Regions from separate parts of the Marinilactibacillus sp. Marseille-P9653 genome, predicted to be linked through region 2. Evidence: a T-box and tRNA genes for the amino acid it is inferred to sense, from the RefSeq annotation. Region 2 holds a T-box; the other regions hold tRNA genes.
What was found. A T-box is a leader RNA that pairs with one kind of tRNA and senses whether it is charged. The one in region 2 lies ahead of leuS (leucine--tRNA ligase), so its partner is inferred to be a tRNA-Leu.
Positions count from the first base shown of each region.

Region 1: it encodes a tRNA-Leu, which carries the amino acid that the T-box ahead of leuS (leucine--tRNA ligase) is inferred to sense. The anticodon was not compared.
Region 3: it encodes a tRNA-Leu, which carries the amino acid that the T-box ahead of leuS (leucine--tRNA ligase) is inferred to sense. The anticodon was not compared.

Region 1 covers NZ_CAKAKH010000001.1:912,352-922,022, reverse strand. Annotated here, with positions in the region: one part of gene LG377_RS04690 (IS3 family transposase) at 1-160, opposite strand, end outside; one part of gene LG377_RS04690 (IS3 family transposase) at 160-445, opposite strand; gene LG377_RS12515 (GNAT family N-acetyltransferase) at 582-701, shown strand; partial or broken gene LG377_RS04680 (ISL3 family transposase) at 989-2,302, shown strand; tRNA gene LG377_RS04675 (tRNA-Gly) at 2,473-2,543, opposite strand; tRNA gene LG377_RS04670 (tRNA-Phe) at 2,557-2,629, opposite strand; tRNA gene LG377_RS04665 (tRNA-Asp) at 2,641-2,713, opposite strand; tRNA gene LG377_RS04660 (tRNA-Ser) at 2,734-2,823, opposite strand; tRNA gene LG377_RS04655 (tRNA-Glu) at 2,854-2,925, opposite strand; tRNA gene LG377_RS04650 (tRNA-Ser) at 2,946-3,033, opposite strand; tRNA gene LG377_RS04645 (tRNA-Ile) at 3,054-3,127, opposite strand; tRNA gene LG377_RS04640 (tRNA-Gly) at 3,137-3,207, opposite strand; tRNA gene LG377_RS04635 (tRNA-Asp) at 3,219-3,291, opposite strand; tRNA gene LG377_RS04630 (tRNA-Met) at 3,308-3,380, opposite strand; tRNA gene LG377_RS04625 (tRNA-Ile) at 3,400-3,473, opposite strand; tRNA gene LG377_RS04620 (tRNA-Met) at 3,492-3,565, opposite strand; tRNA gene LG377_RS04615 (tRNA-Pro) at 3,611-3,684, opposite strand; tRNA gene LG377_RS04610 (tRNA-Arg) at 3,698-3,771, opposite strand; tRNA gene LG377_RS04605 (tRNA-Leu) at 3,784-3,869, opposite strand; tRNA gene LG377_RS04600 (tRNA-Gly) at 3,947-4,018, opposite strand; tRNA gene LG377_RS04595 (tRNA-Thr) at 4,024-4,096, opposite strand; tRNA gene LG377_RS04590 (tRNA-Leu) at 4,118-4,199, opposite strand; tRNA gene LG377_RS04585 (tRNA-Lys) at 4,235-4,307, opposite strand; tRNA gene LG377_RS04580 (tRNA-Val) at 4,315-4,387, opposite strand; rRNA gene rrf (5S ribosomal RNA) at 4,410-4,525, opposite strand; rRNA gene LG377_RS04570 (23S ribosomal RNA) at 4,634-7,549, opposite strand; rRNA gene LG377_RS04565 (16S ribosomal RNA) at 7,770-9,321, opposite strand.
Region 2 covers NZ_CAKAKH010000001.1:1,040,068-1,049,738, reverse strand. Annotated here, with positions in the region: gene pepV (dipeptidase PepV) at 1-1,217, opposite strand, end outside; gene LG377_RS05245 (NAD(P)H-hydrate dehydratase) at 1,394-2,224, shown strand; gene LG377_RS05240 (hypothetical protein) at 2,282-2,536, shown strand; gene LG377_RS05235 (pseudouridine synthase) at 2,585-3,301, opposite strand; gene LG377_RS05230 (polysaccharide biosynthesis protein) at 3,355-5,025, opposite strand; gene leuS (leucine--tRNA ligase) at 5,467-7,887, opposite strand; T-box leader at 7,956-8,177, opposite strand; gene LG377_RS05220 (LysM peptidoglycan-binding domain-containing protein) at 8,278-9,671, opposite strand, start outside.
Region 3 covers NZ_CAKAKH010000001.1:859-10,529, forward strand. Annotated here, with positions in the region: gene LG377_RS00005 (tetratricopeptide repeat protein) at 614-1,102, opposite strand; tRNA gene LG377_RS00010 (tRNA-Asn) at 1,438-1,510, opposite strand; rRNA gene rrf (5S ribosomal RNA) at 1,545-1,660, opposite strand; rRNA gene LG377_RS00020 (23S ribosomal RNA) at 1,770-4,685, opposite strand; rRNA gene LG377_RS00025 (16S ribosomal RNA) at 4,906-6,457, opposite strand; tRNA gene LG377_RS00030 (tRNA-Leu) at 6,799-6,882, opposite strand; tRNA gene LG377_RS00035 (tRNA-Cys) at 6,910-6,980, opposite strand; tRNA gene LG377_RS00040 (tRNA-Gln) at 7,007-7,079, opposite strand; tRNA gene LG377_RS00045 (tRNA-His) at 7,090-7,162, opposite strand; tRNA gene LG377_RS00050 (tRNA-Trp) at 7,183-7,253, opposite strand; tRNA gene LG377_RS00055 (tRNA-Tyr) at 7,259-7,339, opposite strand; tRNA gene LG377_RS00060 (tRNA-Phe) at 7,342-7,414, opposite strand; tRNA gene LG377_RS00065 (tRNA-Asp) at 7,431-7,503, opposite strand; tRNA gene LG377_RS00070 (tRNA-Met) at 7,525-7,597, opposite strand; tRNA gene LG377_RS00075 (tRNA-Ser) at 7,608-7,697, opposite strand; tRNA gene LG377_RS00080 (tRNA-Glu) at 7,728-7,799, opposite strand; tRNA gene LG377_RS00085 (tRNA-Ile) at 7,829-7,902, opposite strand; tRNA gene LG377_RS00090 (tRNA-Gly) at 7,912-7,982, opposite strand; tRNA gene LG377_RS00095 (tRNA-Asp) at 7,994-8,066, opposite strand; tRNA gene LG377_RS00100 (tRNA-Met) at 8,085-8,157, opposite strand; tRNA gene LG377_RS00105 (tRNA-Ile) at 8,179-8,252, opposite strand; tRNA gene LG377_RS00110 (tRNA-Met) at 8,273-8,346, opposite strand; tRNA gene LG377_RS00115 (tRNA-Pro) at 8,373-8,446, opposite strand; tRNA gene LG377_RS00120 (tRNA-Arg) at 8,471-8,544, opposite strand; tRNA gene LG377_RS00125 (tRNA-Leu) at 8,557-8,642, opposite strand; tRNA gene LG377_RS00130 (tRNA-Gly) at 8,691-8,762, opposite strand; tRNA gene LG377_RS00135 (tRNA-Thr) at 8,768-8,840, opposite strand; tRNA gene LG377_RS00140 (tRNA-Leu) at 8,862-8,943, opposite strand; tRNA gene LG377_RS00145 (tRNA-Lys) at 8,977-9,049, opposite strand; tRNA gene LG377_RS00150 (tRNA-Val) at 9,061-9,133, opposite strand; rRNA gene rrf (5S ribosomal RNA) at 9,157-9,272, opposite strand; gene msrA (peptide-methionine (S)-S-oxide reductase MsrA) at 9,437-9,671, opposite strand, start outside.

The sequences.
Region 1 (9,671 bases), 130 kb from region 2:
TTGTTTTTGCTTTTGGCAAACTCTTCAATAATCGCTTGTTCGAGTTCTGCGTCACTTTCTTTCTTTATTACTTCGTAATAATAAGATCCTCTACTGATCTTAAGGGCACGGCACATCGCTGATATAGAATAGTTATGTTTGTTGCGTTTGATTACTTCGACTTTCGCCCGAATATCAGCGCCGCTTGCTTTAAAATATCATTTTCCATCTTAAGCTGGGTATTTGCTTTCCTTAATTCTTTCAATTCTTTCTGTTCAGGTGTTAAGTTATCTCTTTCTTTGAATGAACCGGTTTGACTATGTTGACGTACCCATTTGTCAAAAGCCGATCCTGTAAGATCATATTCTTCTATGATTTCTTTTCTTGATTTTCCTGCTTTGTGTAAATCAACAATTTGTTTCTTAAATTCTTCTGTATAAGTTCGACGTGGACGACGAGTAGACATGATAGATTCCTCCTGTGTATGTTGTGTTTAGTATACACACCTTATCTTTTCTGTCCAACTGAGTGTAACCTATCCACTGCTTACCTTTACTATATGGATGATAAAGCTATCGGTTATGCGCAGACTTCTTTAAGACATGACTTACGTGGAAGGCACAAACACATCTCCAGTAGGATATTTAGAAGGTATTTATGTAGAACCGTATTACAGAAGACATAAGATAGCTCAAGTATTACTAGAACACTGTGAACAGTGAGCCTTTCAACAAGGATGCACTGAATTTGCAAGTGATTGTTCCTTCAAGAACACTGAGAGCATTTTTTTCACACGAATTCAGGATTCAAAGAATCCGCTAGAATTATCTGTTACGTAAAGCCTTTAACAAAGTAGTTTAATAGGGTTCTATAATATATGACGTTGGTGAGAAATCACTAGCGTCATTTTTTTCTAAAAAAATAGAAAACAAGTGAGTTCTCCTGTAGAATGATAGTCGCCTAAAACCAAACATCTATAGGGGGAACTCACTTGCCTACTTCAAATGATATGCAAAAAGTACTAGATATTCAAGACAAAAATATAGTCTTTAAAAATAACTGCGTTTCTTATGGCCTACATAAACAAAAGAAATGCAAATTTATAGACTGTACACTGACTTATACTCCTACGGAATGTAAAAAATGTCAGGTGCCAAACAAAAACTTCTCTATCTATAAAAATGGGACTCAGACCTCTAGAATCACTTTTCCGATGTCTGGTATTTATCCGACCTATCTCAGAGTGAAAAAGCAGCGGTTCAAATGTAAATCTTGTGGATCAACGTTTACTGCCGAAACACCCATTGTAAAAGAGCAGTGCTTTATTTCTAACTTCATCAAAGCAGAAATACTGACGAAGTCAGCTGACGCACGTTCAATCAAGAGCTTGTCTGAAGAGACGACTGTCTCTGCCACAACCATTCAAAGAATCATCAATGAACAAGTGAAGTATTATCGACCTTACTATCATTCATTGCCTGAGAACTTGTCAGTGGATGAATTCAAGTATGGTGAAGGCCAAATGGCTTTTGAGTATATCGATGTTGTGACAGGTACGATATTAGATATTCTACCAAGTAGAGATACACGAACAAACAAAGATCACTTCTATTCTCGATATAGTCAAAAGCAAAGAAATCAGGTTAAAACTATTACGACAGATATGAATGCCAGTTACGTCAGCTTCTTACCTGAACTGTTTCCGAACGCTGATATCATTATCGATCGATTTCATATCGTTCAGCTCGTGAATCGATCCATGAACAAGACACGCGTAAAAGTCATGAATCGACTTCGAACCTCTAATGGAGAAGATCAAAAGAAATACAGACGATTAAAACGATTCTGGAAAAAACTTCTGAAGAAAGAGTCTGAATTATCTTATACCGTTTATCAATAGTTTCCGCTGTTTGGGCAACGTTTGGAAGCCGCAATTGTTTCAGAGATGTTGGCTTATGATCCAGAACTGAAAGAAACGTATAGGGTCTACCAAGCTGTTCTCAAGTCCGTTGAAGAGAATGACTCAAAGCAGTTAAGAGCTATTTTAGATCAACCTGCTTCTCCTGAACTATCTGGATACATGAAAACTAGTTTAAAGACGCTAAGAACTCATTTCACTCATATCCAAAACACCTTTATTTACCCTTATAACAACGGAAAGATAGAGGGAATCAATAACAAGATCAAAGTATTAAACCGGGTAGCCTATGGCTACAAGAACTTTATTCACTATAAAAATCGTATTATCCTACATTTCAATTTAAAACCAATTAGATTTAAACATCGAATAATAGAAAAAGGAAGAGACTGCACAGTAGCGTAAGCTAGCCGTGCAATCTCTTCCTGAGATCATTCTTGATTATCTAAATTCTTCACCAACGTCATTTGACGTAGAACCTTTAATAGCTTCCACTAGAATATATCATTCGAGTAGTAAATCATTGAGTACAAAAAAAGCGATTCATCATTTAAGATGAATCGCTTTTTATATGAAGCGGGTGACGAGAATCGAACTCGCGACGACAGCTTGGAAGGCTGTGGTTTTACCACTAAACTACACCCGCAACGCAAAAAAAATGGCGCAGGACAGAGTCGAACTGCCGACACACGGAGCTTCAATCCGTTGCTCTACCAACTGAGCTACTGCGCCAAAACAACAAACGGTCCCGACGGGATTCGAACCCGCGATCTCCTGCGTGACAGGCAGGCGTGATAACCGCTACACTACGGGACCAGATCGTTCTTAATTTGGTAAGGAGGATGTGGGATTCGAACCCACGCGCGTTTTTACACACCTGACGGTTTTCAAGACCGTTCCCTTAAGCCGGACTTGGGTAATCCTCCAGTAAATCTATAGTAGCAGTTTCCTGCTAATGACCCCTACGGGATTCGAACCCGTGTTACCGCCGTGAAAGGGCGGTGTCTTAACCGCTTGACCAAGGGGCCTTGCAATAAAAAAATAAAAACGGAGAAGGAGGGATTTGAACCCTCGCGCCGCGTAAACGACCTACACCCTTAGCAGGGGCGCCTCTTCAGCCACTTGAGTACTTCCCCATATCAATAAATGATACGAATGGGCCTAAGTGGACTCGAACCACCGACCTCACGCTTATCAGGCGTGCGCTCTAACCAGCTGAGCTATAGGCCCCAAACAAAAAGCGGGTGACGAGAATCGAACTCGCGACGACAGCTTGGAAGGCTGTGGTTTTACCACTAAACTACACCCGCATAATGTTGAACGGTCCCGACGGGATTCGAACCCGCGATCTCCTGCGTGACAGGCAGGCGTGATAACCGCTACACTACGGGACCATGCTCTTTGTTTCAATTGCGGGGACAGGACTCGAACCTGTGACCTCCGGGTTATGAGCCCGACGAGCTGCCAACTGCTCTACCCCGCGATAATAAAAAATGTATTAATGGACCTTGCAGGACTCGAACCTGCGACCGGACGGTTATGAGCCGTCTGCTCTAACCAACTGAGCTAAAGGTCCGCTTACTATAATTAGATATAGCGGCGGAGGGAGTCGAACCCACGACCTCACGGGTATGAACCGTACGCTCTAGCCAGCTGAGCTACACCGCCATCGTCCTATGTAAGAAAGCAATACGGCGTTTTCTTCATAAGAAATCGGGAAGACAGGATTCGAACCTGCGACCCCTTGGTCCCAAACCAAGTGCTCTACCAAGCTGAGCTACTTCCCGTATGCTTTAAAAATGCACCCTAGAGGAGTCGAACCTCTAACCGCCTGATTCGTAGTCAGGTACTCTATCCAATTGAGCTAAGGGTGCTATTAAGTTAAGTGCCGAGGGCCGGAGTCGAACCGGCACGGTGAATACTCACCGCAGGATTTTAAGTCCTGTGCGTCTACCAATTCCGCCACCCCGGCTAATGATAGGGCATAATAAGCTTTGTAGAAGACAAATTTGTCTATTAAATTATCAACTTCTGATTGAAAGTCGATCAAGCGAAAGACGGGATTCGAACCCGCGACCCCCACCTTGGCAAGGTGATGTTCTACCACTGAACTACTTTCGCTGAAATGCCGGCTAAAGGATTTGAACCCTCGACCTACTGATTACAAATCAGTTGCTCTACCAACTGAGCTAAGCCGGCACAATAATATAAATATAAACATGCGGATGGAGGGACTTGAACCCCCACGCCGTGAAGCGCTAGATCCTAAATCTAGTGCGTCTGCCAATTCCGCCACATCCGCGTTTAAGATATTTATCATTACACATTACTGTGTAATGAGCCGTGCAGGGTTCGAACCTGCGACCCTCTGATTAAAAGTCAGATGCTCTACCGACTGAGCTAACGGCTCAAAAAAATGGAGGTTAACGGGCTCGAACCGCTGACCCTCTGCTTGTAAGGCAGATGCTCTCCCAACTGAGCTAAACCTCCAAAAATAAAAAATCAAGAGCTTGCACGGCAACGTCCTGCTTTCACAAGGGGAAACCCCTCACTATCCTCGGCGCTGGGAAGCTTAACGGCTGTGTTCGGAATGGGAACAGGTGGATCCTTCCCGCCATCATTACCGCACAATGACTCTTTTCTTTTTATAAGAGAACGTTGTTCTCTGAAAACTAGATAGTTGAATTCTTGCAAACATGTTTTGACGCAACACCCTCATACTCTTAACCCCGTTTTGTGGTTAAGTCCTCGATCGATTAGTACTGGTCCGCTCCATACATCACTGTACTTCCACTTCCAGCCTATCTACCTGATCATCTTTCAGGGATCTTACTTCCTTAAAGGAATGGGAAATCTCATCTTGAAGGGGGCTTCACGCTTAGATGCTTTCAGCGTTTATCCCGTCCACACATAGCTACCCAGCGATGCCTTTGGCAAGACAACTGGTACACCAGCGGTGTGTCCATCCCGGTCCTCTCGTACTAAGGATAGCTCTTCTCAAATTTCCAACGCCCGCGACGGATAGGGACCGAACTGTCTCACGACGTTCTGAACCCAGCTCGCGTGCCGCTTTAATGGGCGAACAGCCCAACCCTTGGGACCGACTACAGCCCCAGGATGCGACGAGCCGACATCGAGGTGCCAAACCTCCCCGTCGATGTGAACTCTTGGGGGAGATAAGCCTGTTATCCCCAGGGTAGCTTTTATCCGTTGAGCGATGGCCCTTCCATACGGAACCACCGGATCACTAAGCCCGACTTTCGTCCCTGCTCGACTTGTAGGTCTCGCAGTCAAGCTCCCTTTTGCCTTTACACTCTGCGAATGATTTCCAACCATTCTGAGGGAACCTTTGGGCGCCTCCGTTACTCTTTAGGAGGCGACCGCCCCAGTCAAACTGCCCATCTGACACTGTCTCCCAACCGGATTACGGTTGCGGGTTAGAGTGGCCATACAGCGAGGGTAGTATCCCACCATTGCCTCCACCAAAACTGGCGTTCTGGCTTCATTGGCTCCTACCTATCCTGTACAAGCTGTACAGACACTCAATATCAAACTACAGTAAAGCTCCATGGGGTCTTTCCGTCCTGTCGCGGGTAACCTGCATCTTCACAGGTACTATAATTTCACCGAGTCTCTCGTTGAGACAGTGCCCAAATCGTTACACCTTTCGTGCGGGTCGGAACTTACCCGACAAGGAATTTCGCTACCTTAGGACCGTTATAGTTACGGCCGCCGTTTACTGGGGCTTCAATTCAAAGCTTCGCCGAAGCTAACCTTTCCTCTTAACCTTCCAGCACCGGGCAGGTGTCAGCCCCTATACATCTTCTTTCGAATTAGCAGAGACCTGTGTTTTTGGTAAACAGTCGCTTGGGCCTATTCACTGCGGCTGACCAGATGGTCAGCACCCCTTCTCCCGAAGTTACGGGGTCATTTTGCCGAGTTCCTTAACGAGAGTTCTCTCGATCACCTTAGGATTCTCTCCTCGACTACCTGTGTCGGTTTGCGGTACGGGCAGCCTACTTCTAACTAGAAGCTTTTCTTGACAGTGTGACATCAGATACTTCGGTACTATAATTTCCCTCCCCATCACAACTTGTCCGTATAGATATAAGCATTTGACTCATATCAAGACTTATTGCTTGGGCGCGCATATCCAACAGCGCGCTTATCTTAGCCTTCTGCGTCCCTCCATTGTTCAAACAAAGCAGACTGGTACAGGAATCTCTACCTGTTGTCCATCGCCTACGCCTATCGGCCTCGGCTTAGGTCCCGACTAACCCTGGGAGGACGAGCCTTCCCCAGGAAACCTTAGTCATTCGGTGCACGGGATTCTCACCCGTGTTTCGCTACTCATACCGGCATTCTCACTTCTAAGCGCTCCACAAGTCCTCACGATCTTGCTTCAATGCCCTTAGAACGCTCTCCTACCATAGAACCATAAGGTTCTATCCGTGGTTTCGGTATCTTGTTTAGCCCCGGTAAATTTTCGGCGCAGGACCACTCGACTAGTGAGCTATTACGCACTCTTTAAATGATGGCTGCTTCTAAGCCAACATCCTAGTTGTCTGAGCAGTCCCACATCCTTTTCCACTTAACAAGAATTTTGGGACCTTAACCGACGGTCTGGGCTGTTTCCCTTTCCACTACGGATCTTATCACTCGCAGTGTGACTCCCGGATCTACATACAGTGGCATTCGGAGTTTATCAGGATTCGGTAACCCGATAAGGGCCCCTAGTCCAAACAGTCGCTCTACCTCCACGATGCACTATCCGAGGCTAGCCCTAAAGCTATTTCGGAGAGAACCAGCTATCTCCAAGTTCGATTGGAATTTCTCCGCTACCCACACCTCATCCCCGCACTTTTCAACGTACGTGGGTTCGGGCCTCCAGTGCATTTCACTGCACCTTCACCCTGGACATGGGTAGGTCACTTGGTTTCGGGTCGACGACGGCATACTAAACGCCCTATTCAGACTCGCTTTCGCTGCGGCTCCACCTCTTCGGCTTAACCTTGCATGACATCGTCACTCGCCGGTCCATTCTACAAAAGGTACGCCATCACCCGTAAAAGGGCTTTGACTACTTGTAAGCACACGGTTTCAGGTGCTGTTTCACTCCCCTTCCGGGGTTCTTTTCACCTTTCCCTCACGGTACTGGTTCACTATCGGTCACTAGGAAGTATTTAGGCTTGGGAGATGGTCCTCCCGGATTCCGACGGAATTTCTCGTGTTCCGCCGTACTCAGGATACCAGCTAGGTAAGATCAGATGTCGTATACGGGGCTTTCACCCTGTCTCGCGAACCATTCCAGGTTCTTCTACTATCTTTACTCGTCCATATCGCCGGTCCTACAACCCCAAAGAGCAAGCTCTTTGGTTTGGCCTCTTCCCGTTTCGCTCGCCGCTACTCAGGGAATCGCATTTGCTTTCTCTTCCTGCAGGTACTTAGATGTTTCAGTTCCCCACGTCTACCTTCTTCTCAGCTATGTATTCACTGAAAAGATATCACCCTATGACTGGTGATGGGTTCCCCCATTCGGAAATCTTTGGATCAAAGCTCACTTACAGCTCCCCAAAGCATATCGGTGTTCGTCCCGTCCTTCGTCGGCTCCTAGTGCCAAGGCATCCACCGTGCGCCCTTGTTCACTTAACCTTGCGGTTAAGAGTATGATATTAATTAGCGATGAGAGTTCTATTCAAGGAACAAAACTTTCTCAATTTGTTAATCTCGGTGTTGTTTCTTAACATGTTTGTTATTAATTCAACTATCCAGTTTTCAAAGAACAAAGTATAGAAGGAATAAATCCTTCAAAACTAAACAAAGTAAAGTAACCTGTGCAAGGTTCCGTTTGCCCTTAAGGCAATATCCTTAGAAAGGAGGTGATCCAGCCGCACCTTCCGATACGGCTACCTTGTTACGACTTCACCCCAATCATCCATCCCACCTTCGGCGGCTGGCTCCCCTAAGGGTTACCCTACCGACTTCGGGTGTTACGGACTTTCGTGGTGTGACGGGCGGTGTGTACAAGACCCGGGAACGTATTCACCGCGGCGTTCTGATCCGCGATTACTAGCGATTCCAGCTTCATGCAGGCGAGTTGCAGCCTACAATCCGAACTGAGAATGGCTTTAAGAGATTAGCTCAACCTTGCGGTCTGGCGACTCGTTGTACCATCCATTGTAGCACGTGTGTAGCCCAAGTCATAAGGGGCATGATGATTTGACGTCATCCCCGCCTTCCTCCGGTTTATCACCGGCAGTCTCGCTAGAGTGCCCAACTGAATGCTGGCAACTAACAATAGGGGTTGCGCTCGTTACGGGACTTAACCCAACATCTCACGACACGAGCTGACGACAACCATGCACCACCTGTCACTCTGTCCCCGAAGGGAAAGCTCTATCTCTAGAGTGTTCAGAGGATGTCAAGACTTGGTAAGGTTCTTCGCGTTGCTTCGAATTAAACCACATGCTCCACCGCTTGTGCGGGTCCCCGTCAATTCCTTTGAGTTTCAGCCTTGCGGCCGTACTCCCCAGGCGGAGTGCTTAATGCGTTAGCTCCAGCACTGAAGGGCGGAAACCCTCCAACACTTAGCACTCATCGTTTACGGCGTGGACTACCAGGGTATCTAATCCTGTTCGCTCCCCACGCTTTCGAGCCTCAGCGTCAATTACAGACCAGAAAGTCGCCTTCGCCACTGGTGTTCCTCCATATATCTACGCATTTCACCGCTACACATGGAATTCCACTTTCCTCTTCTGCATTCAAGTCTTCCAGTTTCCAATGACCTTCCACGGTTGAGCCGTGGGCTTTCACATCAGACTTAAAAGACCGCCTGCGCTCGCTTTACGCCCAATAAATCCGGACAACGCTTGTCACCTACGTATTACCGCGGCTGCTGGCACGTAGTTAGCCGTGACTTTCTGGTTAGATACCGTCAAGGTCGGGGCAGTTACTACCCGACTTATTCTTCTCTAACAACAGAGCTTTACGATCCGAAGACCTTCTTCACTCACGCGGTATTGCTCCATCAGGTTTTCACCCATTGTGGAAGATTCCCTACTGCTGCCTCCCGTAGGAGTCTGGGCCGTGTCTCAGTCCCAGTGTGGCCGATCACCCTCTCAGGTCGGCTACGTATCAAAGCCTTGGTAAGCCATTACCTTACCAACTAGCTAATACGCCGCGGGTCCATCCATAAGCGGCAGCCGAAGCCACCTTTTATCTAAGAGACAGGCGTCTCAAAGACATATGCGGTATTAGCATCCGTTTCCGAATGTTATCCCCCTCTTATGGGCAGGTTACCCACGTGTTACTCACCCGTTCGCCACTAATCCATTCTCTGCAAGCAGAGAATTTCATCGTTCGACTTGCATGTATTAGGCATACCGCCAGCGTTCGTCCTGAGCCAGGATCAAACTCTCGTTTTAAGTGTTTGACTTGCTCATTGATTGAAAATTGCGAATGAACCTTGTTCATTCGTTTAGTTGTCTTGATTCATAAATGAATCGAAGACCCCTGCACATTTGGTTGTTTTTACTTTGTTCAGTTTTCAAAGATCTACTCTTTATTGCTTCGTGTTATGTCGTCGCCGTGTTAACAACAACTCATATATCATACCACGTTGCCGTTTCGCTGTCAACAACTTTTTAAAATTGTTTTTTTGTTAACCCTTGATAACATTACGTTGGAAGCGTTAACCCGCTCGACTTATAGTAGTATATCATCTTGTGATATTCGGTGTCAAGAACAAATTTGAACTTGTTTTTTCGACTCAATC
Region 2 (9,671 bases):
GTTTGACGAGCATAGACATCTAACAACGTTTGTACCAATGGATCGTTTCCAGGTACGTAGTGAGGAACTTTACCTTCAGGTAAGTTTACTTCAACTGCATATTGAGAAACTTTGTCGCGAATTTGTTTACCGATCGTTTCTTCGCTTGTTCCTTGAGGGTAACGCATATTGACTGTCATTTGACCGCCTTTATCTACGTTAAATTTAAAGACCCCAGTATTTGAAGTCAGTTCACCCATGACTTCATCAGTATGAGCCACGCCTAATTTACTACCTGATGGATCATCATGAAGGTAAAGCGCTGCTACTTGAATAAAGTCTTTAGCGTCTCCCCCAAAGCTGAATTCAGATAAGAAACGAGCGAGATGCGTGCCGGCATTGATTCCTTTAGCAGGCGTGCTTCCGTGTGCAGCTTTTCCTACAACTGTAACTGTTACACGATTTCCATCAACTGAAAGGTCTCCGGTTACAGGTTGATCAGAAAGATAGTCTTGGAATCCATTTTCAAGTTCAGATGGATTTTCGGATTCAATGACTGCAACGGCATCTTGAGGAACCATGTTCGGACGCAAGCCTGATTCAAATTCGACAAGTTTGTGTGTGCCACCTGCAGCATTTCCTTTGAATGAAAGTTCAGCTGATACATTGCCTTTTTCACCATTGATAATCGGGAACATTGCATCTGGAGAAAATCCGAAGTCCGGCTCTGGTTGAGTCTCAAGATAATGCTTGATACCTTTCCATTCGCTTTCTTCGTCAGTACCCAAAATGAAACGGATTTTTTTCGATACAGGTAATCCAAGATCCTTGATCATTTTGATTGCATAGTAAGCGGCCATACCCGGACCTTTGTCATCACTTGAACCACGCGCATAAAGTCTTCCCTCTTTGATCACTGGTTCAAAAGGATCTGTTTCCCATCCAGTACCAGTTGGAACAACGTCTACGTGAGCAAGTACACCCATGACTTCGTCTCCATCACCATACTCGATATGTCCAGCCCAGTTGTCAAAGTTCTCAGCTTTAAACCCATCTCTTTCTCCAATAGCTAAAAAGGCTTCAAGAGCTTCTTTCGGACCAGGTCCTACAGGCGCTTCTTTTGTTGCTTTTGAGTCGTCACGAACACTATCGATTTTAAGAATCGTGAAAAGATCCTCCAAAAAATCATCTTTGCGTTTCGCTGCTTCTGCTTTCCAATCAATTGACTGATTTGTCATTCTATTTTTTCCTCCTAATGAAGTATCTTCTTTGCGAATAAATGAGGGCTTTCTCACTTTCCGCTTCTATCTACTATTCTAGCACTTTTTAGAGTGAATACCAATTCTCCTACAAGTAAAATCCATGCATAATTTTATTTCAAAGCGTAAAATGAAAAGATAAAGGAGGGTTTTCTTTGAAGAAAATTTTAGAAGAAACCATTAGACAATCTATCCCGGTTCGAGAGGAAAATAGCTATAAAGGAAATTTCGGTAAACTACTGTTCGTAGGCGGAAATGATCAGATGGGCGGAGCCATCACTTTATCAGCTTCTGCTGCTTTACATGCTGGGGCTGGTCTCGTCACAGTAGCTAGTGCCCCGGTAAACGTACATGCGCTCCATTCTAGAATTCCAGAAGCCATGTTTTTAGATATGTATGACCTTGATACACTAAAAGATATGATTCCTTCAATGGATGGGATTGTTATTGGACCTGGTCTTGGTCGAGATTCAAAATCGGTGGACGTTGCAAAAACAGTATTTGAGACAGTATCAGAAGAACAATTCTTAGTTGTTGATGGAGATGCGATTTCCATTTATGTTCATGAAAAATTGGATCATCCTGCTGCTGAACTGATTTTTACACCTCATTTAGGAGAATGGAAGACCTTATCAGGAATGGGGCCAGATGAAGAAGCAATTGAAAAGAATCAAGAAAGACGAGACCACCTTGATGCTATAGTTGTTTTGAAAAAAGGTCAGAGCGAAGTTTACTTTGAAGATGAAGTCTGGCAGAATATACCTGGTAATCCTTCCATGGCTACTGGAGGTATGGGTGATACGCTCGCAGGAATGATTGGTAGTTTTACAGCCCAATTCAAAACGCGTAAAGAAGGTATTCTTTCTGCTGTCTTTATGCACAGCCAGATTGCAAATCAGTTATCTGAAACTTATTATGTCACCTTACCAACTCTCATCATTGATGAAATTCCTAAACTCATGAAGAAATACACAAAATCAATCTAGTTTTTTACCTTTTTCTTCGCTATACTGGAATAGAATGATAGAAAGAGGTCGATTTCAATGAATAAAAAACTTTTTCTGATTTGTATAGGTGTCTTCGTTTTAGGATTTATGATGATGTATTACAATTTGGCTATCCTTTATATTCTGGGGATGGCTGTCATTATCCTATTCGCGTTTGGAGCCGGACCACGTCTAGATGATGACGGCAATGAAGCGCGTTATAAGAAAGACCAGGCTCGCCTTATAACGTTGATGTGGATCAGCGCCTTTTATATCTTGTCCGGTATTGCTTCACTTTTCTTTGTTTCATAAAAATAGCCAGTATCGATTATGATCAGTCGATACTGGCTATTTTTTGTATTAGTTTTTCAATTGTGCAATTTCTTCTTTTGTACATTCTCTATATGCACCAAGTTCTAACTGAGGATCCAATTCTAATGATCCCATTGAAAGTCTCTTGAGATAAAGCACATCTTTACCAACTGCATGAAACATTCTTTTAACTTGATGAAACTTACCTTCTTGAATCGTGACTTCAACCTTAGAAGTGTGTTCCGCTTCATCCACTGATAAAATCGAAAGTTTTGCGGGCATCGTTACATAGTCGTCAGATAGTGTAATTCCTTTTTTAAATTCCAAGACATCTGATTCCGTAACGATACCTTCTATCTCAGCAAAATACTTTTTGTCCACGTGTCGTTTGGGAGAAAGTAGTTTATGCGTCAGTGTGCCATCGTTTGTGAGCAACAGCAAGCCTTCTGTGTCGATATCCAATCTACCCACTGGATGCGGTTCTTGTACGATATCACTGGGCTGCAGTAAATCTAAAACCGTATCATGCATATCATCTTCTGTAGCACTGATCACACCTGCCGGTTTATTCAACATAAAGTAGACGAACTCTTGATAATCGAGCTCTTCTCCGCCAATCATGACTGTATCCGTATCAGGATCAACTTGTGTCTTTGGATCTTTTACGATAACACCGTTAATTTCAATAATCGATGATTTCAGTAAACTTTTAACTTCTCTTCTTGTTCCTAAGCCACTATGGGCTAATAACTTATCGATTCTCATTTTGTCACCTCGTATCTAGTGTATCTGATATTTCTCTAAATTAAAAAGAAAGTCTAATTGATTTTGAGTTTATTTCTTACTCGAGCAGCTTGTGCACCAATCAGACGATCAGCTAGTCTTGTTTTCAAAACTAAATATCCATAAACAACGATTCCTACAGCAGCCATAACCGGTAAGGATAGTCCAGCTTGAGTTTTACTTTCGAAATTCAATACTGTTCCTAATCCTATTTTGGTCAGCATCGTAAATGCCCCCATAATAAGAGATAAAATCATAATCAAAGCTGAGCGTCTAAACAACAAAGGTATAGAGTAATGCGTCGCTTTATGCATAATACGCATCATTAGGAAACACGTTATTCCAAAACCAGCAATTGTGGAATACAGCATACCGAAAGCGTTAAGTCCAAGTACTCCGACAAATAAGGGTTGCGTAACAATCTTCACAACAAAACCGATAACTAATGCCCAAATAGCGGGTCTAGTCTGGTTAGCTGCTTGAAGCATGTTCCCAAGCACTGCGTACAAAGCAATAAAGATAGCCATATAAGCAGAGACTTGGGTAATGGATGTTCCTAATGCACTAGGTCGGAAAAAAACATTATAAAGCGGTTCAGCAACAACTGCCATTCCCACAGCAGCCGGGAACATAGCGAAAAAGAGTAATTGAACGCCTTTTGAAAATTGCTTACTCACTTCTTTGACATTACTTTTAGCCATAAGGTTACTGATTAATGGAACTGTTGTAATCGATAAAGCTGTACCAAATGAAGTCAGAATCATAATCAATTTATGCGCATTTGCTTGTGTGACACCGTACGTTGCTTGAATCGTGTCAGAATCCATATTTGAGAACATTTCCATAATCGGTTTGTACGTATTCTGGTCGATTTGTTGAAAAAGTGTAATTCCGGTTGCGATAATAATAAATGGAATAGAGGTTTTAACAATTTCCACTAACAAAGATTTTGGAGATACCTTTACTTCATTTACGCTGTCTTCTGGTTCATGATTAAAAGCTGTATCGATTCGCTTAATCTTCCAAGCTAGATAGATTAAGGAGAAGATGGCTCCTATAAATGCAGCAAATGTCGAATAAGATACCGCTGTTACATTGGAACCGCCTAAAACTTGAGTGATTGCATAAGCAGAAGCCAGCATAAATAAAATACGGGCAAACTGTTCAATGATTTGAGAAATCGCAGGCCCAGCCATTGTATTATGCCCCTGTAGAAAGCCTCTAGTAACACTTTGGGCAGGAATAATGAGTAAAGCTGGGACTAAAGCACGCATAACAATTACAGCATCTTCAGCATCTGCCGTTGGACTTGTACTTGCAAGCGCTGGTGCTAGTACATAAAGCGCAACAGCGGAAACGACTCCCGTAAAAATCATTAGTTTCAAACCTTGCTTGTAAATTGATTTAGATATTTCATATTCGCCAATCGCATTATAGTGGCTGATTTGCTTTGATATCGCAGAGGGTACACCAGCTGTTGCCAAGGCTAGAAAGAATGCATATGGATTGTATCCGATCTGAAAGAGCGCATTTGCAGCATCGGCTTCTCCGCCTCCACCCATCCACGCCATCCATGGAATAATATAAATAATTCCAAGGACTCTTGAAACCATACTGGATGCAGTCATCCAAGCGGATCCACTGACCATTTTTTGGTCGTCAGACATTTCTTTCTTTATCACGTTTGTTGAGGCTTGGTTGTCCATATTTAAAGAAACCTTCTTTCGATAAGTAAAAATACTGAATGATTCTCTTACTGTTTTATTGAATAAAAAAATTCCATAGAAAAAGGAGCACCGTAAGGCCCCTTTTCCAACTAGACTCTATTCTACTGGTTTACGCCACCTGTTGCAATCTTGTTCTATCATAAAAACGAGCATTTACAAAAAACTTAATTCTTTAGACATAATGATGATTTCGGAGCTTCTTTTTTTACTTTTCATGAGTTGCATGAGTTTCTTTTGGATACATTTGAAAAAAAGGCAATTTACGTCGTATTTCGAACGCAAAGTCTCAATACGTTCGAAACGATTCTTAATATTGAGCTTTTTTTACGCATCCATTAAAAACCAAAAAAGAAACTCAAGAGAAATGCTGCATCCCCCTTGAGTTCCTCTTTAATCAAAAATCAAACTAAACCGATAGATCTAATTTGGAGCAACGATATTAACGAGTTTACCTGGTACTACAATCACTTTACGGACTGTCTTACCTTCTAGGTTTTCTTTAATATTATCATTTTCCAATGCCAGTTTTTCAAGATCATCTTTTGAAATGTCTTTAGAGGCCGTTGCTTTTCCTCTGATTTTACCATTAACTTGGAAGACAACTTCTACTTCATCCGTAACCAGTTTGGCTTCATCGTAAGTTGGCCAAGCTTCATACGAAATACTTTCACCCGTTTGACTAATGCGGCTCCATAGCTCTTCTCCAAGATGCGGCGCAACAGGGGCAAGCATTTTAAGGAATCCTTTAATGTAATCAATCGGTAGTCCTTCTGCTTTATAGGCCGCATTTACAAAGACCATCAACTGAGAAATCCCTGTATTGAATTGTAGATTTTCAAAGTCCTGTGTGACCTTTTTGACTGTCTGATGATAGACCACGTCTAGTGACCCATCGTTGATTGTTGTAATGCGGTCTCTTAGTTTGTCTTCTTCATCAACGAGCAATCTCCAAACACGGTCAAGGAATTTGCGAGATCCTTCAAGGCCATCTGTGCTCCAAGCGATAGCAGCATCCAGTGGACCCATGAACATTTCATAAACGCGTAATGTATCTGCTCCAAATTCTTCAACGACATCGTCAGGATTAACAACATTCCCTTTGGATTTAGACATTTTTTCGTTATTAGCACCAAGAATCATTCCTTGATTGTACAGACGTTGAAACGGTTCTTTTGTTGGAACAATATCAAGATCGTAAAGGAATTTATGCCAGAAACGCGCATACAACAAGTGAAGAACCGCATGCTCTGCACCACCGATATAAAGATCTACTGGTAGCCATTTTTTCAATTTTTCTGGATCAGCTAACTGTTCTGTGTTTTTCGGATCAATAAATCTCAAGAAGTACCACGAACTACCTGCCCACTGTGGCATTGTGTTCGTATCTCTTTTACCTTTCAAGCCGGTTTCAGGATCCACTACGTTCACCCAGTCTTCAATAACCGCTAGAGGAGACTCCCCAGTACCAGAAGGCTGAATCTTATCTGTTTTTGGCAATTCAATTGGTAGATCTGATTCTGAAACAGTCGTCGTCGTACCATCTTCCCAGTGAATAACAGGAATGGGTTCTCCCCAATATCTTTGACGAGCAAACAACCAGTCACGCAAACGGTAAGTGATCTTTTTCTCGCCAACTTGTTCTTTTTCTAGATATTCAATCATACTTGAAATCGCTTCTTCTTTGTTCATTCCATCCAAGAAATCTGAGTTGATATGTTTTCCATCTTCTGTATAAGCAGCTTCGTCCACATTACCACCTTCAAGAACCGGAATAATCTTCAAGTCATATTTTTGAGCAAACTCAAAGTCACGTTCGTCATGTGCAGGAACCGCCATAATTGCGCCTGTACCGTAAGAAGCTAGAACGTAATCTGCAATCCAAATCGGAAGCTCTTCACCATTGACCGGATTCACAGCATAAGCTCCAGTAAATACACCTGATTTATCTTTGTTCAAATCCGTTCTTTCTAGATCTGACTTGATGCTAACATCCTTAATATATGCTTCGACAGTTTCTTTCTGATCTTCTGAAACAATCTGTTGGATCAAATCAGACTCAGGAGCAAGCACTGCATACGTAGCACCAAACAAAGTATCAGGACGAGTCGTAAACACAGTGAAATCAAGTTCTGAATCTTTCACCTTAAACGTCACATTCGCGCCTTCAGATTTACCGATCCAGTTTCGTTGCATATCCTTGATGTGTTCAGGCCAGTCAACTTCTTCAAGATCTTCCAAAAGACGGTCCGCATAAGCCGTGATTTTTAGCATCCACTGTTTCATTGGCTTACGGTAAACCGGATGTCCACCGCGCTCTGACTTCCCATCAATGACTTCTTCATTCGCCAGAACCGTCCCCAAAGCCGGGCACCAGTTAACCGCCACTTCTGCTTCGTAAGCCAGTCCTTTTTCATACAACTTAATAAAGATCCACTGCGTCCACTTATAATACTCAGGATCAGTCGTATTGATTTCTCGCTCCCAGTCATAACTGAATCCAAGAGCGTTGATTTGACGTTTAAATGTCTGAATATTTTTCTCAGTGAATTCCGCCGGATCATTTCCTGTATCAAGCGCGTACTGCTCAGCAGGAAGTCCAAAAGCATCCCATCCCATCGGGTGCAAAACATTGTATCCCTGTGCGCGTTTCATACGCGAGATGATGTCTGTAGCTGTATACCCTTCTGGGTGTCCTACATGCAGTCCTTGTCCAGAAGGATAAGGAAACATATCTAATGCATAAAAGTTCTCTTTGTCCTCATCTTCCGTTACTTTAAAAGAATGATTGTCTTGCCAATACTTTTGCCACTTTGGTTCCATTGATTTATGATTGAATGACATTACATTACGCCCCTTTTTTTCGAATAATTGCTATTAAAAAAGCCCTATAAACTATACAATTGTATAATTTATAGGGCAAATCAATTCGCGGTACCACCTAATATTCACTGCAAATTTTGCAGTCTCAAATCTTTAACGCAGATTTACGGATCGAATTAATAGAATCCTGTTAGACTCCGTTCACTCGAACAACTTCCAGGCGAGTTCAGTTTACCTCTGTACACATTTCCACCAACCATGTGCTCTCTATCAAAAAGGAAAAACCTACTATTCCTGTTCAAAGTAGTTATTAGTCTATATCTTATCAAAACCCTTGCCTTGTCGCAATAGCTATTTGACCGAAAAAAAGAAAAAGCAGTAGTCGGTATTGCCGATCTACTGCTTTAAAATTTATACAGATAGGTTCTGGTTTACGTAAATAACATCAGAATCTAGTGCATTTTTCTCTTTTAATTGTTGAATAGTTGTATTGAATTTAAGTGCGATTCCAGAAAGTGTATCGCCTTTTTCAACGACATATCCACTCTTAGTTACAGGTGCTTTTTGTTCAACTACTTTTTCAGTAGATTGAACAGATAAACGCTGATTCACAAAGATTGTATCATTCGTTAAGTTATTCCACTCTTTGATCTGTGCAACACTTGTATTGAATTGAAGCGCAATTTTGTATAGTGAATCTCCTGATTGAACAACGTACTGATTAGAAACAACTTGTGTTGGTTGAGACACAGGTTTCGAGACTACAGGAGTCGATACCGTCTGTGTTCTTCCTGCTGGTATAGCAAGTACTTGACCAACAAAGATATTATCAGATTCTAGTCTATTTGTTGCTTTGATCTGTGCTACAGTCGTTCCATATTTAGCAGCTAGAGCGGACAATGTGTCTCCAGCAGAGACAACGATACTACTTGTCTGTTCGTTAACCGGCTTAGGCGTAACTGGTGCTGGTATTACTGGTTTAGGTGTTACTTTAGCCCCAGCAACGTTCAATGTCTGACCGACAAAGATATTACTAGATGATAAGTTATTGTCTTGCATCAATTGATTCACAGAAGTATTGAATTGACGCGCGATTTTAGTTAACGTATCTCCACCAACCACACTATATTGTCCTAAGACTGGCTTAGGTGCTACAGGAGCAATAACGACTGGTGTAGGCGCAACTGGTGCTTTAGATCCATTGATTGTTAATTTTTGGTTCACATAGATTGTATCCTTATTTAAATCATTCAATGATTTAATTGTAGAAACCGAAGTATTGAACTTTCTAGCGATTCCAGACAACGTGTCCCCTGCAACAACCGTATAAGTTGATTTAACAGTCTCAGTAGGTGCAGAAACGCTCGGACTGTTCGTTACCGGCGTGCTTGACGCTTTACCAGAAACTGTTAACTTTTGATTCACAAGAATTTGATCTGTTTCCAGGTTATTAAGTGATTTGATAGCATTCACTGTTGTATTAAACCTTCTTGCAATGGACGTCAACGTATCTCCACTTACTACAGTGTAGCTTGAAGTCGTTGTTCCTTGAGAACTTCCGTTATTGACGACTGGAGTAGTTGAACTACCCGCATTTTGGCCATTTAAAGCCAATGTCTGATTTACAAAGATTGCATCGCTTTTCAAATTATTTGCTGATTTGATAGCAGATACTGATGTACCAAAACGTCTAGCGATTGATGTTAACGTGTCTCCACTAACCACTGTGTAATTAGATACAGTAGGTGTCGTAGGAGATACCGGGTTAGAAACTGATCCTGTTGACATTCCAGCTAAGACCAATT
Region 3 (9,671 bases), 1.0 Mb from region 2:
ACTTATTCAAATAAATCTTTTAATCCTCTTTTACATTTACTAGATAATCGAATTTTATTAATCAAAACGCCGATATCCAATGATACTGATTTCATATATCTTCATACTTAACTATATTACTGACAAAGAACTATTGATATTTATTATTATTCAACTGTTCTTCTTTTGGAAATTTCCTTTCTTAATGATTAGACTTATGCAGAAAACGCTAGTGTGATTTCTGTATAAGCTTAAACTTCGATTATCTCAGTATGATAACAGATTGCTATAGATTTGATATCTGATACTTCACTCTACAAATACAGAGTTGCTTGGCTAGTTTCGTATCTATTGTTTTATTCCTCTTACGCTAATCGCTTTACGCCTTCTTAACCATTAACCTATTCATTCTCAACTATGCTGGTTTACTGGTTGATGTTTACTTTGAGTACAAAATAGCACTTCCATAGACTTGGAAGCCACTTCGTATTTTACAAGGTTCATTAACCTACACCGCCAATTTACCAAGCAACCCTTAAGTTACGTTAGTCTCTGACTTGGTTAACTCTTTTAAAAAGTTGACTGCTTTTTGAGTAGACCTAATCAACTCTCTATCTCCTTTTTGCTCCCTTATTTAAAATGCCTCTAAGAAGCAACTCTCTGCCTCATCAAACCCTGTCATTTCCATAAGACACTTTCCTTTATGCTGTTGTACGAAATCGACATAGTTCTCTATATTATCAGACTGACTTCTTTCTAATGCCTGATTAAAATTATTCAGTGCACCTTGATGGTCATCACTATATTTCAAAGCTTCTCCCAGCCTTATTAGTGAAACTATTTCTTTTGAGGTATCCTGACACTCCCTAGCATACTGAAGGCAAAAGGTAAGATAGTGAATTGCCTTTTTTGTTTCTCCATTTATCCTATATAAATTTCCAAGGGCACCTTTAATAAAATACTCATCCTGTCTATTTAAAGAACCTTTCAAGAATCCAATTAACTGTTCACTACACTGCTGTACTATATTTGTATCTCGTGTCTTCTCACGAAGCAAATGATAAGTGTCAAAGTAAACAGTTTTATTAAAATTTGAAAGGACATTTTTAACGCTTGTTAGCATTTCACTTCCCCTTAATCTCTTGACTTGGTATATCAATTCTTTTATTATCTATTCCTTATCTTTCTATAAAAAAACTGGTTGGTATTCGGTAAATATTAATGATGTTAGTGCATCATACGATTTCAATATTGATCATAAATTTCCTCCATAGTCTTTTTATTGGTATATTTTCTTTGTGATGATGAATAGCGCTTAATAACTAAAACTAGTTAGATCTATCATAATTACATTAATAAAATTACTTTTACCTTCTAAGTTTAACAAATTAACCGCAAAAAAGAGGCCTGATAATCGAGTAATCAGGCCTCTGCTCTCTAAATATAGGTACAAAAAAACTCCGCAAGCAGGGCTCGAACCTGCGACAACGCGATTAACAGTCGCGCGCTCTACCAACTGAGCTATTGCGGAATCAAAAAATGGTATTAGATAAAAAAAAAGAACTGCACGGCAACGTCCTGCTTTCACAAGGGGAAACCCCTCACTATCCTCGGCGCTGGGAAGCTTAACGGCTGTGTTCGGAATGGGAACAGGTGGATCCTTCCCGCCATCATTACCGCACAATGACTCTTTTTCTTTTTATAAGAGAACGTTGTTCTCTGAAAACTAGATAGTTGAATGCTTGCAAACATGTTTTGACGCAACACCCTCATACTCTTAACCCCGTTTTGTGGTTAAGTCCTCGATCGATTAGTACTGGTCCGCTCCATACATCACTGTACTTCCACTTCCAGCCTATCTACCTGATCATCTTTCAGGGATCTTACTTCCTTAAAGGAATGGGAAATCTCATCTTGAAGGGGGCTTCACGCTTAGATGCTTTCAGCGTTTATCCCGTCCACACATAGCTACCCAGCGATGCCTTTGGCAAGACAACTGGTACACCAGCGGTGTGTCCATCCCGGTCCTCTCGTACTAAGGATAGCTCTTCTCAAATTTCCAACGCCCGCGACGGATAGGGACCGAACTGTCTCACGACGTTCTGAACCCAGCTCGCGTGCCGCTTTAATGGGCGAACAGCCCAACCCTTGGGACCGACTACAGCCCCAGGATGCGACGAGCCGACATCGAGGTGCCAAACCTCCCCGTCGATGTGAACTCTTGGGGGAGATAAGCCTGTTATCCCCAGGGTAGCTTTTATCCGTTGAGCGATGGCCCTTCCATACGGAACCACCGGATCACTAAGCCCGACTTTCGTCCCTGCTCGACTTGTAGGTCTCGCAGTCAAGCTCCCTTTTGCCTTTACACTCTGCGAATGATTTCCAACCATTCTGAGGGAACCTTTGGGCGCCTCCGTTACTCTTTAGGAGGCGACCGCCCCAGTCAAACTGCCCATCTGACACTGTCTCCCAACCGGATTACGGTTGCGGGTTAGAGTGGCCATACAGCGAGGGTAGTATCCCACCATTGCCTCCACCAAAACTGGCGTTCTGGCTTCATTGGCTCCTACCTATCCTGTACAAGCTGTACAGACACTCAATATCAAACTACAGTAAAGCTCCATGGGGTCTTTCCGTCCTGTCGCGGGTAACCTGCATCTTCACAGGTACTATAATTTCACCGAGTCTCTCGTTGAGACAGTGCCCAAATCGTTACACCTTTCGTGCGGGTCGGAACTTACCCGACAAGGAATTTCGCTACCTTAGGACCGTTATAGTTACGGCCGCCGTTTACTGGGGCTTCAATTCAAAGCTTCGCCGAAGCTAACCTTTCCTCTTAACCTTCCAGCACCGGGCAGGTGTCAGCCCCTATACATCTTCTTTCGAATTAGCAGAGACCTGTGTTTTTGGTAAACAGTCGCTTGGGCCTATTCACTGCGGCTGACCAGATGGTCAGCACCCCTTCTCCCGAAGTTACGGGGTCATTTTGCCGAGTTCCTTAACGAGAGTTCTCTCGATCACCTTAGGATTCTCTCCTCGACTACCTGTGTCGGTTTGCGGTACGGGCAGCCTACTTCTAACTAGAAGCTTTTCTTGACAGTGTGACATCAGATACTTCGGTACTATAATTTCCCTCCCCATCACAACTTGTCCGTATAGATATAAGCATTTGACTCATATCAAGACTTATTGCTTGGGCGCGCATATCCAACAGCGCGCTTATCTTAGCCTTCTGCGTCCCTCCATTGTTCAAACAAAGCAGACTGGTACAGGAATCTCTACCTGTTGTCCATCGCCTACGCCTATCGGCCTCGGCTTAGGTCCCGACTAACCCTGGGAGGACGAGCCTTCCCCAGGAAACCTTAGTCATTCGGTGCACGGGATTCTCACCCGTGTTTCGCTACTCATACCGGCATTCTCACTTCTAAGCGCTCCACAAGTCCTCACGATCTTGCTTCAATGCCCTTAGAACGCTCTCCTACCATAGAACCATAAGGTTCTATCCGTGGTTTCGGTATCTTGTTTAGCCCCGGTAAATTTTCGGCGCAGGACCACTCGACTAGTGAGCTATTACGCACTCTTTAAATGATGGCTGCTTCTAAGCCAACATCCTAGTTGTCTGAGCAGTCCCACATCCTTTTCCACTTAACAAGAATTTTGGGACCTTAACCGACGGTCTGGGCTGTTTCCCTTTCCACTACGGATCTTATCACTCGCAGTGTGACTCCCGGATCTACATACAGTGGCATTCGGAGTTTATCAGGATTCGGTAACCCGATAAGGGCCCCTAGTCCAAACAGTCGCTCTACCTCCACGATGCACTATCCGAGGCTAGCCCTAAAGCTATTTCGGAGAGAACCAGCTATCTCCAAGTTCGATTGGAATTTCTCCGCTACCCACACCTCATCCCCGCACTTTTCAACGTACGTGGGTTCGGGCCTCCAGTGCATTTCACTGCACCTTCACCCTGGACATGGGTAGGTCACTTGGTTTCGGGTCGACGACGGCATACTAAACGCCCTATTCAGACTCGCTTTCGCTGCGGCTCCACCTCTTCGGCTTAACCTTGCATGACATCGTCACTCGCCGGTCCATTCTACAAAAGGTACGCCATCACCCGTAAAAGGGCTTTGACTACTTGTAAGCACACGGTTTCAGGTGCTGTTTCACTCCCCTTCCGGGGTTCTTTTCACCTTTCCCTCACGGTACTGGTTCACTATCGGTCACTAGGAAGTATTTAGGCTTGGGAGATGGTCCTCCCGGATTCCGACGGAATTTCTCGTGTTCCGCCGTACTCAGGATACCAGCTAGGTAAGATCAGATGTCGTATACGGGGCTTTCACCCTGTCTCGCGAACCATTCCAGGTTCTTCTACTATCTTTACTCGTCCATATCGCCGGTCCTACAACCCCAAAGAGCAAGCTCTTTGGTTTGGCCTCTTCCCGTTTCGCTCGCCGCTACTCAGGGAATCGCATTTGCTTTCTCTTCCTGCAGGTACTTAGATGTTTCAGTTCCCCACGTCTACCTTCTTCTCAGCTATGTATTCACTGAAAAGATATCACCCTATGACTGGTGATGGGTTCCCCCATTCGGAAATCTTTGGATCAAAGCTCACTTACAGCTCCCCAAAGCATATCGGTGTTCGTCCCGTCCTTCGTCGGCTCCTAGTGCCAAGGCATCCACCGTGCGCCCTTGTTCACTTAACCTTGCGGTTAAGAGTATGATATTAATTAGCGATGAGAGTTCTATTCAAGGAACAAAACTTTCTCAATTTGTTAATCTCGGTGTTGTTTCTTAACATGTTTGTTATTAATTCAACTATCCAGTTTTCAAAGAACAAAGTATAGAAGGAATAAATCCTTCAAAACTAAACAAAGTAAAGTAACCTGTGCAAGGTTCCGTTTGCCCTTAAGGCAATATCCTTAGAAAGGAGGTGATCCAGCCGCACCTTCCGATACGGCTACCTTGTTACGACTTCACCCCAATCATCCATCCCACCTTCGGCGGCTGGCTCCCCTAAGGGTTACCCTACCGACTTCGGGTGTTACGGACTTTCGTGGTGTGACGGGCGGTGTGTACAAGACCCGGGAACGTATTCACCGCGGCGTTCTGATCCGCGATTACTAGCGATTCCAGCTTCATGCAGGCGAGTTGCAGCCTACAATCCGAACTGAGAATGGCTTTAAGAGATTAGCTCAACCTTGCGGTCTGGCGACTCGTTGTACCATCCATTGTAGCACGTGTGTAGCCCAAGTCATAAGGGGCATGATGATTTGACGTCATCCCCGCCTTCCTCCGGTTTATCACCGGCAGTCTCGCTAGAGTGCCCAACTGAATGCTGGCAACTAACAATAGGGGTTGCGCTCGTTACGGGACTTAACCCAACATCTCACGACACGAGCTGACGACAACCATGCACCACCTGTCACTCTGTCCCCGAAGGGAAAGCTCTATCTCTAGAGTGTTCAGAGGATGTCAAGACTTGGTAAGGTTCTTCGCGTTGCTTCGAATTAAACCACATGCTCCACCGCTTGTGCGGGTCCCCGTCAATTCCTTTGAGTTTCAGCCTTGCGGCCGTACTCCCCAGGCGGAGTGCTTAATGCGTTAGCTCCAGCACTGAAGGGCGGAAACACTCCAACACTTAGCACTCATCGTTTACGGCGTGGACTACCAGGGTATCTAATCCTGTTCGCTCCCCACGCTTTCGAGCCTCAGCGTCAATTACAGACCAGAAAGTCGCCTTCGCCACTGGTGTTCCTCCATATATCTACGCATTTCACCGCTACACATGGAATTCCACTTTCCTCTTCTGCATTCAAGTCTTCCAGTTTCCAATGACATTCCACGGTTGAGCCGTGGGCTTTCACATCAGACTTAAAAGACCGCCTGCGCTCGCTTTACGCCCAATAAATCCGGACAACGCTTGTCACCTACGTATTACCGCGGCTGCTGGCACGTAGTTAGCCGTGACTTTCTGGTTAGATACCGTCAAGGTCGGGGCAGTTACTACCCGACTTATTCTTCTCTAACAACAGAGCTTTACGATCCGAAGACCTTCTTCACTCACGCGGTATTGCTCCATCAGGTTTTCACCCATTGTGGAAGATTCCCTACTGCTGCCTCCCGTAGGAGTCTGGGCCGTGTCTCAGTCCCAGTGTGGCCGATCACCCTCTCAGGTCGGCTACGTATCAAAGCCTTGGTAAGCCATTACCTTACCAACTAGCTAATACGCCGCGGGTCCATCCATAAGTGGCAGCCGAAGCCACCTTTCATCTAAGAGACAGGCGTCTCAAAGACCTATGCGGTATTAGCATCCGTTTCCGAATGTTATCCCCCTCTTATGGGCAGGTTACCCACGTGTTACTCACCCGTTCGCCACTAATCCATTCTCTGCAAGCAGAGAATTTCATCGTTCGACTTGCATGTATTAGGCATACCGCCAGCGTTCGTCCTGAGCCAGGATCAAACTCTCGTTTTAAGTGTTTGACTTGCTCATTGATTAAAAATTGTGAATGAACCTTGTTCATTCGTTTAGTTGTCTTGATTCATAAATGAATCGAAGACCCCTGCACATTTGGTTGTTTTTACTTTGTTCAGTTTTCAAAGATCTACTCTTTATTGTTTCGTGTTATGTCGTTGCCGCTTTAACAGCAACTCATATATCATACCATGTTGTTGTTTTGATGTCAACAACTTTTTTAAAAGTTGTTTTTGATCAAGTTACTCGATCAAGTTGATATCTTTAACAGCAACCTATATATCATATCACGCTGCTACATTAGTGTCAACAGCTTTTTGAAAAAGTATTTGCTTTTTCAATACCGGCGGCCGGAGTCGAACCGGCACGCCCTAACGGGCACTGGATTTTGAGTCCAGCGCGTCTACCAATTCCGCCACGCCGGCCTGTTAAGTCTATTTAACTGTCAGACAAGGCGGTAACCGGATTTGAACCGGTGATGAAGGTTTTGCAGACCTCTGCCTTACCACTTGGCTATACCGCCATACAATTTATTCATTTGGTATGAAACTGGGCTACCAGGATTCGAACCTGGGGAATGACGGGATCAAAACCCGCTGCCTTACCGCTTGGCTATAGCCCAAAAATCAAAGGGCGACTGATGGGGATCGAACCCACGAATGCCGAGACCACAACCCGGTGCGTTAACCACTTCGCCACAATCGCCATAATATTTAATTGAACCACAGGGGTAGTAGGAATCGAACCCACATTGATGGTTTTGGAGACCATAGTTCTACCGTTAAACTATACCCCTAAAAATGGAGGGAGTAGGATTCGAACCTACGAACCCGAAGGAGCGGATTTACAGTCCGCCGCGTTTAGCCACTTCGCTATCCCTCCAATGGCGCAGGACAGAGTCGAACTGCCGACACACGGAGCTTCAATCCGTTGCTCTACCAACTGAGCTACTGCGCCTTGGAAAATGTTACTACGGTCCCGACGGGATTCGAACCCGCGATCTCCTGCGTGACAGGCAGGCGTGATAACCGCTACACTACGGGACCATATAATTATTCAATTTTGAATTGCGGGGACAGGACTCGAACCTGCGACCTCCGGGTTATGAGCCCGACGAGCTGCCAACTGCTCTACCCCGCGATCATTTAAAAGGAGGATGTGGGATTCGAACCCACGCGCGTTTTTACACACCTGACGGTTTTCAAGACCGTTCCCTTAAGCCGGACTTGGGTAATCCTCCAGTAAATCTATAGTAGCAGTCTCCTGCTAATGACCCCTACGGGATTCGAACCCGTGTTACCGCCGTGAAAGGGCGGTGTCTTAACCGCTTGACCAAGGGGCCGGTTAAGTGACTTTATTAATATGAAACAATGGGCCTAAGTGGACTCGAACCACCGACCTCACGCTTATCAGGCGTGCGCTCTAACCAGCTGAGCTATAGGCCCCAAACAAAAAGCGGGTGACGAGAATCGAACTCGCGACGACAGCTTGGAAGGCTGTGGTTTTACCACTAAACTACACCCGCATAAAGTTGAACGGTCCCGACGGGATTCGAACCCGCGATCTCCTGCGTGACAGGCAGGCGTGATAACCGCTACACTACGGGACCAAGTTAATTTTGTTTGGATTGCGGGGACAGGACTCGAACCTGTGACCTCCGGGTTATGAGCCCGACGAGCTGCCAACTGCTCTACCCCGCGATAATATCGAACGATTGAAAATGGACCTTGCAGGATTCGAACCTGCGACCGGACGGTTATGAGCCGTCTGCTCTAACCAACTGAGCTAAAGGTCCAATTTTCTGAAAAACAATGATAGCGGCGGAGGGAGTCGAACCCACGACCTCACGGGTATGAACCGTACGCTCTAGCCAGCTGAGCTACACCGCCATTATAAAATGGCTCTTTTAGAAAAATCGGGAAGACAGGATTCGAACCTGCGACCCCTTGGTCCCAAACCAAGTGCTCTACCAAGCTGAGCTACTTCCCGTACTTTACTTTTTCCTTTCGGAAATGCACCCTAGAGGAGTCGAACCTCTAACCGCCTGATTCGTAGTCAGGTACTCTATCCAATTGAGCTAAGGGTGCGAGTATTTCAAATGCCGAGGGCCGGAATCGAACCGGCACGGTGAAAACTCACCGCAGGATTTTAAGTCCTGTGCGTCTACCAGTTCCGCCACCCCGGCAATTACTGTTAAGACTAAGTAAATATTCATTCGCTTTATCTATAACCAAGCGAAAGACGGGATTCGAACCCGCGACCCCCACCTTGGCAAGGTGATGTTCTACCACTGAACTACTTTCGCTGAAATGCCGGCTAAAGGATTTGAACCCTCGACCTACTGATTACAAATCAGTTGCTCTACCAACTGAGCTAAGCCGGCTTGAATCTTTTAAATGAACTATGCGGATGGAGGGACTTGAACCCCCACGCCGTGAAGCGCTAGATCCTAAATCTAGTGCGTCTGCCAATTCCGCCACATCCGCGCTGTTCTATTTAGCTTGCACATCACTATGCAATGAGCCGTGCAGGGTTCGAACCTGCGACCCTCTGATTAAAAGTCAGATGCTCTACCGACTGAGCTAACGGCTCCGAAAAAATTATGGAGGTTAACGGGCTCGAACCGCTGACCCTCTGCTTGTAAGGCAGATGCTCTCCCAACTGAGCTAAACCTCCAATAATACAATCAAACGATTGCTGCATAACGACGTCCTGCTTTCACAAGGAGAAACCCCTCACTATCCTCGGCGCTGAGAAGCTTAACTTCTGTGTTCGAAATGGAAACAGGTGGATCCTTCTCGCCATAACCGCTATACAGTTTTCGTGCTGGCGCTAAAAGAAATAATCAATTAGCAGCAACTCTTATATAATACAATGGGATTATATCTTTGTCAATCATTTTAATAAAAAAATAAAAGAAAAATGCCGGAACAAGCTTTCCGACATTTCCCTTTTATTGGAACAATACCTAGAAAAAGCTTATTTGTCCCAGTTTTGATCAATAAAATCGACTCTTCCTGAACCTTTACTATATCTCTTATAGTGCGCTGATTCTTTTTTGTAAAAGTCTTGATGATAGTCTTCCGCTTCATAAAACGGTTGAGCTGGTTCAATTGTCGTTACGATAGGACGATCGAAGCGACCACTTTCATTTAATGCTTTTTTTGAAGCCTCTGCCGTTTCTCTTTGTTCATCGTTGTTATAGAATATAACG